DNA from 2 places in the Lutispora sp. QWL-02 genome. Region 1 is predicted to be linked to the other one. Evidence: riboswitches for the same ligand, from Rfam matches in the RefSeq annotation. Region 1 holds a riboswitch; the other holds the start of a gene.
The links. Region 1 has a riboswitch for cobalamin ahead of AC4HCY_RS15565 (DUF2292 domain-containing protein). Riboswitches for the same ligand answer to the same signal wherever they lie in the genome.

Region 1 (5,323 bases):
TTTCTGAAGTTGTAAAAAGGGATGGCAGGCGTGAAGCCTTTGATCCGGAGAAGATATCCCGTGCGATTTTTAAAGCTGCAGTGGCCTGTGGAGGCAAAGACCTTCAATTGGCGGAAGAACTGGCAAAGCAGGTTGTAAAAAAGCTTGAAAGCAAATATATAAATAAAACTCCGGATATTGAAGATATTCAAGATATTGTTGAAAAGGTGCTCATTGAAAATGGGCATGCTCGAACTGCAAAAGCATACATACTGTATAGGCAAAAAAGGAAAAGCGCCAGAGAAATGGATGCTTTAATCGGTGCGACAATTGAAATGTTTTCCGACTACCTGTCGGGCAAGGATTGGCAAATAAATGAAAACGCCAATTCACAGAAGAGCGTCAATGGCCTAAATAATTATGTCAGGGATGTATTTACGAAAAAGTACTGGCTTTACGAGGTATATCCGGAGGAAGTAAGGAAGGCTCATGAAAGCGGTGACTGCCATATTCACGACCTCGGCTTTTTTGGTCCTTACTGTGCCGGTTGGGATTTGCGCCAGCTATTGATGGATGGCTTTGGCGGAGTTCCGGGTAAGGTGGAAAGCGGTCCGGCCAGGCATTTGCGCTCTTTTCTCGGGCAAATAGTAAACTCCACCTTTACAACCCAGGGAGAAACCGCAGGAGCACAGGCCTGGTCAAGCTTTGACACATACTGTGCTCCATTTATACGCTACGATAATTTGAGCTATAAACAAGTTAAACAGTGCCTCCAGGAGTTCATATTTAATATCAATGTGCCAACAAGGGTTGGCTTTCAATGTCCCTTTTCCAATCTTACCTTCGATATACGGGTTCCATCAACATTAAAGGATGAGGCTGTGATTTTGGGAGGAAAATACACCGATGATAAATATGGCGATTTCCAGAAGGAAATGGATATGTTTAATTTAGCCTTTTGCGAGGTCATGCTGGAAGGCGATGCAAAGGGGCGTGTATTTACTTTCCCGATACCCACAATAAACATAACAAAGGATTTTGATTGGCAAAGCCCTATAGTGGACGCATTTATGCGGATTACATGCAAATATGGCATACCATATTTCGCTAATTACATAAATTCTGACCTTTCACCTGAAGATGCAGTATCTATGTGTTGCCGTTTGAGACTTAATACGAGAGAATTAAAGAAACGGGGGGGCGGGCTTTTTGGAAGCAATCCATTGACAGGCTCCATCGGAGTTTTCACAATCAATTTGCCGCGTATCGGCTATCTGTCCAAAACTAAAGAAGAGTTTTTATCCAGTCTTAGAAGAATTGCCGAGATTGGCCGCACTTCTCTTGAAATAAAAAGAAAGATAATTGAACAGCAAACGGAAAAAGGGCTATATCCATACTCTGCCTATTATTTGAGAAATGTAAAGCAGAGATTTGGAAGGTATTGGCACAATCACTTCAGCACCATAGGAATCCTTGGAATGAATGAAGCCCTTATTAACTTCATGGGAAAGGATATAGCCTCGGAGGAAGGCAAAGCCTTTTCATTGGAGGTGATGAATTTCCTCAGGGAGCTTCTCCTTGAATTCCAGGACGAAACCGGCAATGTGTATAACCTTGAAGCAACGCCGGCAGAGGGGACCTCTTATCGGCTGGCAATGCTGGACAAGAATAAATACAGGGATATCATCACGGCAGGAAGGGATATACCCTATTATACAAATTCAACTCAGCTTCCGGTAGACCATACGGATGACATGTTTGAGGTTATGGATCATCAAGATAAGCTGCAAATTCTTTATACAGGTGGAACAGTACAGCATTTATACCTTGGAGAAGCCATAGAGGATGTAACGGTGTGCAAGCAGCTAATAAAAAGGGTATTTGAAAACTACAGCATCCCCTATATTTCCGTTACGCCTACCTTCAGCATATGCGGCGCTCATGGATATATTAAGGGTGAGCATTACAATTGCCCTGAATGCGGAGAAGAGACAGAGGTTTGGTCAAGGGTCACAGGTTATTTAAGGCCTGTTAAAAACTATAATCTCGGTAAAAAGGAAGAGTATAGACAGAGAAAGAAATTCAGTATTTCCGAGGTGGTCTAATGAATATAAGCGGGTTTATCAAAACATCTTTTGTTGATTATCCGGGAGAGATCGCTTCTGTGATATTTACACAAGGCTGCAATTTGAATTGCAGCTACTGCCATAATGCGGGCCTGATAGGCAGAGGTAATGGTACAGGAGAGGTAGCGACAGAGGAAGTATTTCATTGGCTCTCAAAAAGAAAAGGAATGATCGGCGCTGTGGTGATAAGCGGAGGGGAGCCTATGTTGCAAAGAGATATAAATGATTTTGCAAAAAAACTGAAATCAAGAGGCTTGCGTGTAAAGCTGGATACCAACGGAACAGACCCCGATGCATTAAAGTCGCTGATCCGGCATCGGCTTTTGGATTATATTGCAATGGATTTGAAAGCTCCGCTGTGCAAATATGTCAGCATTTGCAGGACCAAAGATCTAAATCTCGCTTTAATCAAAGAAAGCGTGGAAATAATCAAAGAGAGCGGACTTCAATATGAGTTTAGAACAACGCTGTGCCCTGAGCTTGAGTCAGAGGATGTCTTAAGCATTATTTCGGATTTTCACATAGCATCAAACTATGTGATCCAGAATTGCAGAAGTGCTGAGGGCGTTAAGTACGGTTCCGGCACTGAAAAAATCGGCTTACTGAAGCAAAAACTTCAAAAAAGCCTGTGCTGCACTTACAGGGGATTTTAACTTTAGGGCAGCTAATAAGATCGATGTTAATGCCTGATAAATATGAGGGAATAATTCTGTTCCCTCCGCCCTATAAGCTTGGATAATATGACTTCATAACTAAACCCGATAATACTTATAAGGAAATTTACTTTTATTGCTGAAGCTTAATGAATCGCATAATTAAATAATTGGTAGACAATGGCTGTTATAGTATAGTATAATATAATCAAATTAAATATTTGAATATATGGTTAGCTTATCGCTATTAATAGGGAAACCGGTGAAAACCCGGTACAGCTGCCTCTACTGTAATAGACGACAATGCTTTATATGCCACCGCAGTCAATTGTGGGAAGGTTAAGCAGAGGATGAATCTTAAGTCAGGAGACCTGCCTATATTCTTATGTCAATAAGCCTCGGGTGGGAGGAGTATGAATAAAACACATAGCATATACGGCAAATTTATAGTGCTGTTTTAATGCTTTTATTTGTTTGGATATTTTAAATCCTGCCTTTATATTTTAGAGGCGGGATTTTTATGTTTTAAGGGATGCGCTCTAATCTCTGAAATAGGGGGTGTTAAGGTGGGGACTGATAAGAAAATACAGCTTAGCGAGAAGGAAGAGAAATTGATAAAGCTGCTTAGGGAAACAGAATTTGGAGAGATAAAGATCATAGTTCAGGATGGTATTCCTACAAGGGTAGAAGAGATTAAAAAATCCATAAAGCTCTAAAGCTTATGTACTGACCAGAAAACTGGAGGTGCCGTAAAGATAGATTACCGGTTCCTGCAGTTTTTTTATTTTGATTAAATGTAATTTGAAAATGGGAGGGTTAAAGGATGGGAGAAATAATTAAAAGGACTAAAAAATACTTGTCGCTGATTTTAGTTTTATCTATGTTATTCAGCATGTTTAGCGGTATATGCGGTCATGCTGATTATCGCAAAGACCAAATAGAAAAATCAGAGGAAGCTTTATCCCAAAGCCTGGGATTAAACCAGATTGATGATGAAGAAAGCGTAACAGAAGCGGTGTATACCGGCCAATCCACGGATAGGCTTGCAATTATGGGAGGAGATGGCGATCAAACTCTGCCTGTAAATTCTCCCCAAGAACAGCTAGATAAAAATCTTGCTTATATTCTTAAAAACACACAAGATCCGACCTTTGGAACGGGCGGCGGAGAATGGTCTGTCCTTTCTCTGGCAAGAGCAAACTACTCTGTGCCTGAAGGCTATTATAATATCTATTATAATAATGTAGTCAATGAAGTAAAAAAATTAATGATGGCTGATGAAGATAATAATAAACCTGAAGGCAGGCTTGATAAAAGCAAAGGCACCGAACACTCCAGATTAATCTTGGGGCTTACATCCATAGGCAGAGATATTACCAATGTTGCCGGTTATGATATCAGTAAGGCTCTTGCTGATTATAATTATGTTATTAGGCAGGGTATCAACGGCCCAATCTTTGCACTTATAGCATTTGATGCTCACAATTATGATATACCTAAAGCAGAAGAAACAGAAGAGCAAACTACAAGAGAAAAGCTTATTGATTATATTTTAGCCCGAGAGATTAAGGGCGGAGGCTGGGCATTAGGCGATAAGCCTTCTGCTCCGGATCCGGATATAACGGCAATGGCAATACAGGGACTGACGCCGTATTATGAAAAAGAAACTGCGGTAAAGATTGCCGTTGACAGAGCTCTTGATTGGCTGTCAAAAGCTCAAAAAGAAGATGGAGGTTTTGCAAGCTGGGGAAGTGTGAATTCCGAAAGCATTGCCCAAGTTGTTGTAGCTTTGACGGGTCTGGGAATAAATCCTCACACTGACGAGAGGTTTATCAAAAATGGACATTCAGCTATAGATGCCTTAATGACATTTGCAGTTCCGGAAGGCGGATTCTACCACATAAAACCTGGAGGCACAGGAAATGGCGGTGCGGAACCGGGAGTAATAGATGGCATGGCTACTGATCAGGGAACTTATGCTCTCGTCGCTTATGATAGATTTGTAAACAAAAAAAGCAGCTTATATGACATGGCTGATGTGGGAATACAAAAACCGGATACAAAAAAGCCCATAATAACAGTAGAAGGATTGGCTAATAATCAAAAAGTAACGGAAAAAGAATTAAGCTTTAAAGTAACGGCGAAAGACAATGCCGGTAAAAATATTATTCCTGTTGTCAAATTAAGGGGAGAAGTAATAACCGGAACGGATGGCAGATACACAGTTACTCTTATCGAAGGACAAAACATCATAACAATAGAGGCTGCTGATGTAGCAGGAAACAAATCGGATATAAGCTATAAGCTGATATATGAACCGAAGACCGAACCGGGGGGGCCTGTAAACCCAACTCCCACAAAAAAATATATAACTTTATCCATAGATAAAGAAACCATAAATAAAGGATATGTTATTAGTCCTGCAAAAGTAGAACTTCAATCAGGGGATACAGTTTGGACCTTGACTAAGAGAGAAATGGATAAGCGCGGCATAAAATACAAGTATGATTATTATGAAAAATACAAGAGCGTATATGTGCGATCCATAGCCGGAGACGGAGAATT
Region 2 (5,323 bases), 280 kb from region 1:
CCTCGCTTGCTGCACCCAATGTATCTCCGGTCATTCCGCCTATCTTATCATCTACAATTTTTTTGAAGGCCAAAACAAGGATAAGGCTCGGTATTAATACAGCAAGCATTTTCCATGAACCAATAAATAAAATTATTAAAGTCCCCGAAAGTATGCCTGCAATAAGCCGCTTTAAAGACATATGAGAATAAAAAAGCCCTCCCATGCCACCATCAGGCCTTGCGTATTTTGATATGCCAAACAATAGAAGAACAAAGGTTTTTGCTGCAACAGGCGCCAGTATAACAGCGGATGCTTTCGCACCATGGGAAAGCGTGTAGAGCATGCCGAACCTCAATAGAAAATCCAGTATTATTCCGATCACTCCATTGGTGCCGACTCTGCTGTCTTTCATTATTTCCAATATTCTTTCCTTGCTCCTCGCAGAAAACAAACCGTCGCAGGAATCGGCAAGACCGTCTATATGAATAGCTCCGGTTATGAAAATATTTGAAATCAACCAGAATATAATCCCCAATACTTCATTGCTGAAGGAGTTCGCCAAAGTATAAATTCCATAATTGAATAAGCCTACAATAAGCCCTACAAAAGGCATATAAACTATACCATTTGAAAAATCCTCATCCTTTGCATTAATGTTAATCTTTATCGGTATCCGTGTAAAAAATTGAATCATTAAAACTAAACTTCTCATGGCATCACTTTATCCTAATGGGTATGCCCGATACTGTCAGATATACCTCATCAGCCTTTTGACCAATAATCTGATTTATTCTTCCTGAAATATCCCTAAATGCTCTGGCTACAGGATTTTCCGGTACAATTCCCCAGCCCACCTCATTTGAGACAAGTATTGTATCTGCAGGCGACTTTGATATGGCCTCCAGCATATTGCCGATCTGAACTTTTATACTCTCTTCGGCCCTGTTATAATCTTCTATCTTTACATATTCCATATCATAATTAAAATATTCCAGCATCTGATTGGTTACCATGACCGTGATGCAATCCAGCAAGAAACAATCATATTCTTCCCCATGTTTATGTATTATCCCATCAATATCTTTAAAGGCTTCTATGGTACGCCATTCCTTAGATCTGGATTCCTTATGCTTTTTTATCCTGTCTTCCATTTCACTGTCAAAGGCTACGGCAGTGGCTATGTATATCACCTTTTCTCCATAGCTTTTTGCCATATTCTCTGAAAAACTGCTCTTCCCGCTTCTTGCTCCGCCTGTAACCAAAATACATTTGCCCATAAATATCCCTACCTTATATCGATTAAATAATCATTTTTTATTGAGGCCTCTTCAAAAGTTGCCATGTTTGTGATCACTTCATCAGCCGCCTCCAAAATATTGAAAGCTATGGCGCAGCCGCTTCCCTCACCCAGCCGCATATCCAGATTAAGCATAGGCTTTAATCCTAATATGTCTATTATTGTCTTATATCCGGGCTCTGCTGAACAATGAGAAGTGAACATATAATCCGCGGTCATAGGATTCAGCTCATATGCCAATAACGCGGCTGCCGCAGATATCAAGCCATCAATCAAAACAGGCAATCTATAATATGCAGCCCCAATAAAACAGCCTGCCATACCGCCTATATCAAATCCTCCGACCTTTGACAGCACATCTATGGGGTCATTTTTGTCCGGATTATTGATTTTTAATGCCTGGGTTATAATTTTCTTTTTGTTTTCAAAACCTTCTCCCGTGAGACCGGAACCTTTGCCTACAACCTCATCCGCATCGCATCCTGTAAAAGCCATTATAATAGCGCTTGAGGTGCTCGTGTTGCCTATCCCCATCTCACCGGTGCCTAAAACCTGCGCCCCTTCCCGGAAGGCTTCTTCAACCATATTTATGCCTGTCTCTATAGCCTTTAAGCCCTCTTCTCTCGTCATGGCAGGGCCTTTGGCCATATTCCATGTGCTTTTCCTGATTTTCCTTTTATATAAGCCGGGATAATCAATATCTGCATTGATTCCTATATCAACAACCTTGAGCTTGGCTCCTGCATGCTTCGCCAATACCCCCACACCTGTAACCCCTCTTATGAAATTGATCGTTTGAATTGCCGTTATATTCTGAGGGCAGCTGCTCACTCCTTCTTCTACTACACCATTATCTGCCGACATTATTATAAGCTGCTTATTGGTCATAGGATTGCTGATCTTGCCTGTTATGCCTGAAAGCCTTATTGCGATTTCTTCTAATTGCCCTAAGCTTCCTAAAGGTTTCGCCAGATTGTCCAATCTTTCTTTTGCTTTAATTTTGGCATGCTCATAGCTTCCTTCTATGCCTTCCAGTATTTCATTCAAATCCTTCATTCAAACCTTTCTCCTTAAATCAAAATAAAAAACCACACCTGCAGTGTGGGAATATGAAAAGATGATCATCCCCTCCCTCCGAAGGTTGAAACGATAATTGGCAGGTTTCCTGGCTCATGGTTCATCTTACTCTCCTGCCTTCTCGGTTCCCCAATGGCATAGTCGGATTTCATCCCATATACAGTAGCGGGGGCTGCAGCAGGTTTTAACTGCTTTCCCTTTTAACCTCATGCATTCAATATATGCCTAAGGCACCAAAAATGATATTCTATTGCTCTAATTATAATGTTTTTAAAAAACTGAGTCAATCTATTAATTCGCTTTGGCGTTCATGCCAGCCTGCCCGTATCACCCGTATATGAATTCCAATATATCATTAGCATATTTTTTTGTAAACTCATATCCCCTTTCTATCATCTCAGGAGCTCTTTTTGTCTCCAATATTGAAACATCATATATACCGGGATTTAGAATCAGTATTTCCTTTTTATTTCTGACATGCCTCAAATTCCTTTTTCTGAAGCTGCTCAAATCATCAATCCCATACTTCTCTTTTTTCAATGATGTGATTGTATAACTAAAAATACTTAGAGATTGGGATGCTATCTCAAAAATATTGTCTATGCCCTTCTTTAATTGCCCGTTATATCCCAGATCATAGCATAATATTTTATCAGCGCCCATGCTCATGATTATTTCAAAGGGCAGATTATCCTCTAATCCTCCATCCACCAATTCAAGAGAATAATCCCCGATTTTTTTTGGGCAGAATATCACAGGTATTGATATGCTTGCTCTTATGGCCTCCGATATTTTGATCCCATCGATATATAATGCCTTCTCATTCTCTTGGGGCACCTTCCGGCTGACAAACATTACAGTCCTGCCTCTATTGATATCCACAGCTGGTATAGCAAGAAATATATCTGCTTCATGCATCTTTTTACCATTCAAAATTTTATCTATTGTTTTTTCAATCCTATCGCCTTTAATAAAGCCGCTTAACGTTCCTTCTGCATTTTTATTTGCAATAAAATTCCCTATGGCTTTAAATATCCCCTTATAATCTATATCAATGATCTGCGAAATATTCTTCAATGCTAACATTTCCATATCTTTTGGAGCTATTCCTGCTGCATATAACCCGGCAATGATGCTTCCTGCACTGCAGCCTGAAACCATCTTCGGTTTTAATCCATATTCCGTCAAACAAGTTAAGGCTCCTATGTGAGAAAGCCCTCTGATTCCACCTCCGGAAAAAACTAAGCCCAATTTCATTTCTTAAACCCCCTATATTTAAAATAGATAATTATTAATAAGTCCAAAATTTATAAAAAGACTTGTAACACTTTAGGTCTGAAAAAATATTATGGTATTAGAGGTGAACAACACCTGAATCAGCAGGTGAAGGGCACCTACAATTGGGAGGTGAAGCGCATATGGGTAAAGACTGCTGCAAAAAAGAATGTAAGGATTACGACAGAAGAGAATGCAAAGAGTTCAGAGTAAAGAATTTTCCTGATAGCATAAGAGAGCTTCTCTGCTTATTGGCAAAAGATGATGAGAATAGGGTAACTGCCATACTAAAAAATACTTGTGAAGACTGCATTTTGGAAGATGCATGCCTGGTAGCGGTAATAGGTGATTTAGCAGTATTCCGTTATCATGATAAATTCAAATTTGTAGATATGGATTGCATCTGCTCTATCATAGTAGATTGCGAAACAATATTAGATGAACTTCTGGAATCAAGTAATCAATGCAAATGCTAACAAGATAGGCATTCATGTAACAGACTATTAATAAATCCGGCTTCTCAGCCGGATTTATTAATAGTACATCTTTCTATCCAAATGTTCCTGAACCAGACGCAAAGTCTCACCAAACCTCTGGAAATGAACGACTTCTCTCTCTCTTAAAAAGCTTAAGGTCTCAATCACACCCCTATCATTGGTGGATTGGATCAGATGCTCATATGTGGTTCTGGCTTTTTCTTCTGCTGCCATGTCTTCATGCAGATTTGCTATAGGGTCTTCAATAGCCTGAATGTATGCTGCCGTCCATGGTACGCCGGATGCATCATGGGGATAAAGGTCCCTGCCGTGCTGAACATAATGAGCTCCCAGGCTTGCTTCCTCCAGCTGCTTTGGAGTTGCTCTTTCTATAATTTTATATATCAAAGTCGCAATTATCTCCCAGTGGGCCAATTCTTCTGTGCCATTATGTTATCCCTTATAATAATAAGATAGGGCATATAGTGAAAAAAAGACCAAAATAAATGGTCTTTTTCTTTTATGTAGGCACCTAATATAGCCTCCTATCTAAACTAATCTTCATCATCTTTTTCTGTTTTTGATAAATATCTCCATACAATATTGGCAATTCTCTGCTCAATTTGTTCTATCTCTTTAGGAGATTTAAAAGAATCATCACAAATTAAAACTTTTGTATTGCCGAATTTATATTCTTGAACTACAGTCATTTTACTCACTCCTGTACATCATATAAACTTCTTAACTTCCTTTTTATTTATATATTAACACAATATAGTATAATGAATTAAAAAGGGGGTTATTTTATGTTATCATTTATGGTTAAGATTATTAATATTTGTGTAGGCATTTCTGTATACTTTGTTATATTAGCGCCTTCAGCAACAATTTATTATGCAAGCAAATCAGGTTTTAGTGATTTAACCTTATATATTGTTACTTTTATATACCATGTTTCATTACCTACACTGTTAGATCATATTAAAGGGAAGCAAATAAATGAAGATGATATTCTATTTAATACAATTTGGGGAACTATAGCCAGTATTCTTGTTATATTAATTGGTTTTAGTTCTTATGACCCTTGGTCTACTAGAGTTATAATCAGTTCAATAGCAGCTTATTCATTTTTTATATATAAAATAGCTATAAAAAAAGAGTAGCCAAATAGCTACCCTTCATATAATTTCGCCCATGTTTTGGCCCCTACTATGCC

Region 2: another riboswitch for cobalamin. It lies ahead of cobT (nicotinate-nucleotide--dimethylbenzimidazole phosphoribosyltransferase); the one in region 1 lies ahead of AC4HCY_RS15565 (DUF2292 domain-containing protein).

The regions. Positions count from the first base shown of each region.
Region 1 is NZ_CM177762.1:3,296,471-3,301,793, reverse strand. Features, by position in the region: gene AC4HCY_RS15575 (ribonucleoside triphosphate reductase) at 1-2,084, shown strand, start outside; gene AC4HCY_RS15570 (anaerobic ribonucleoside-triphosphate reductase activating protein) at 2,084-2,758, shown strand; cobalamin riboswitch at 2,971-3,151, shown strand; gene AC4HCY_RS15565 (DUF2292 domain-containing protein) at 3,325-3,474, shown strand; gene AC4HCY_RS15560 (S-layer homology domain-containing protein) at 3,582-5,323, shown strand, end outside.
Region 2 is NZ_CM177762.1:3,019,547-3,024,869, forward strand. Features, by position in the region: gene cobS (adenosylcobinamide-GDP ribazoletransferase) at 1-676, opposite strand, end outside; gene cobU (bifunctional adenosylcobinamide kinase/adenosylcobinamide-phosphate guanylyltransferase) at 699-1,259, opposite strand; gene cobT (nicotinate-nucleotide--dimethylbenzimidazole phosphoribosyltransferase) at 1,268-2,335, opposite strand; cobalamin riboswitch at 2,418-2,609, opposite strand; gene AC4HCY_RS14365 (patatin-like phospholipase family protein) at 2,684-3,613, opposite strand; gene AC4HCY_RS14370 (hypothetical protein) at 3,775-4,107, shown strand; partial or broken gene AC4HCY_RS14375 (manganese catalase family protein) at 4,165-4,554, opposite strand; gene AC4HCY_RS14380 (hypothetical protein) at 4,662-4,817, opposite strand; gene AC4HCY_RS14385 (hypothetical protein) at 4,914-5,270, shown strand; gene AC4HCY_RS14390 (glycoside hydrolase domain-containing protein) at 5,279-5,323, opposite strand, start outside.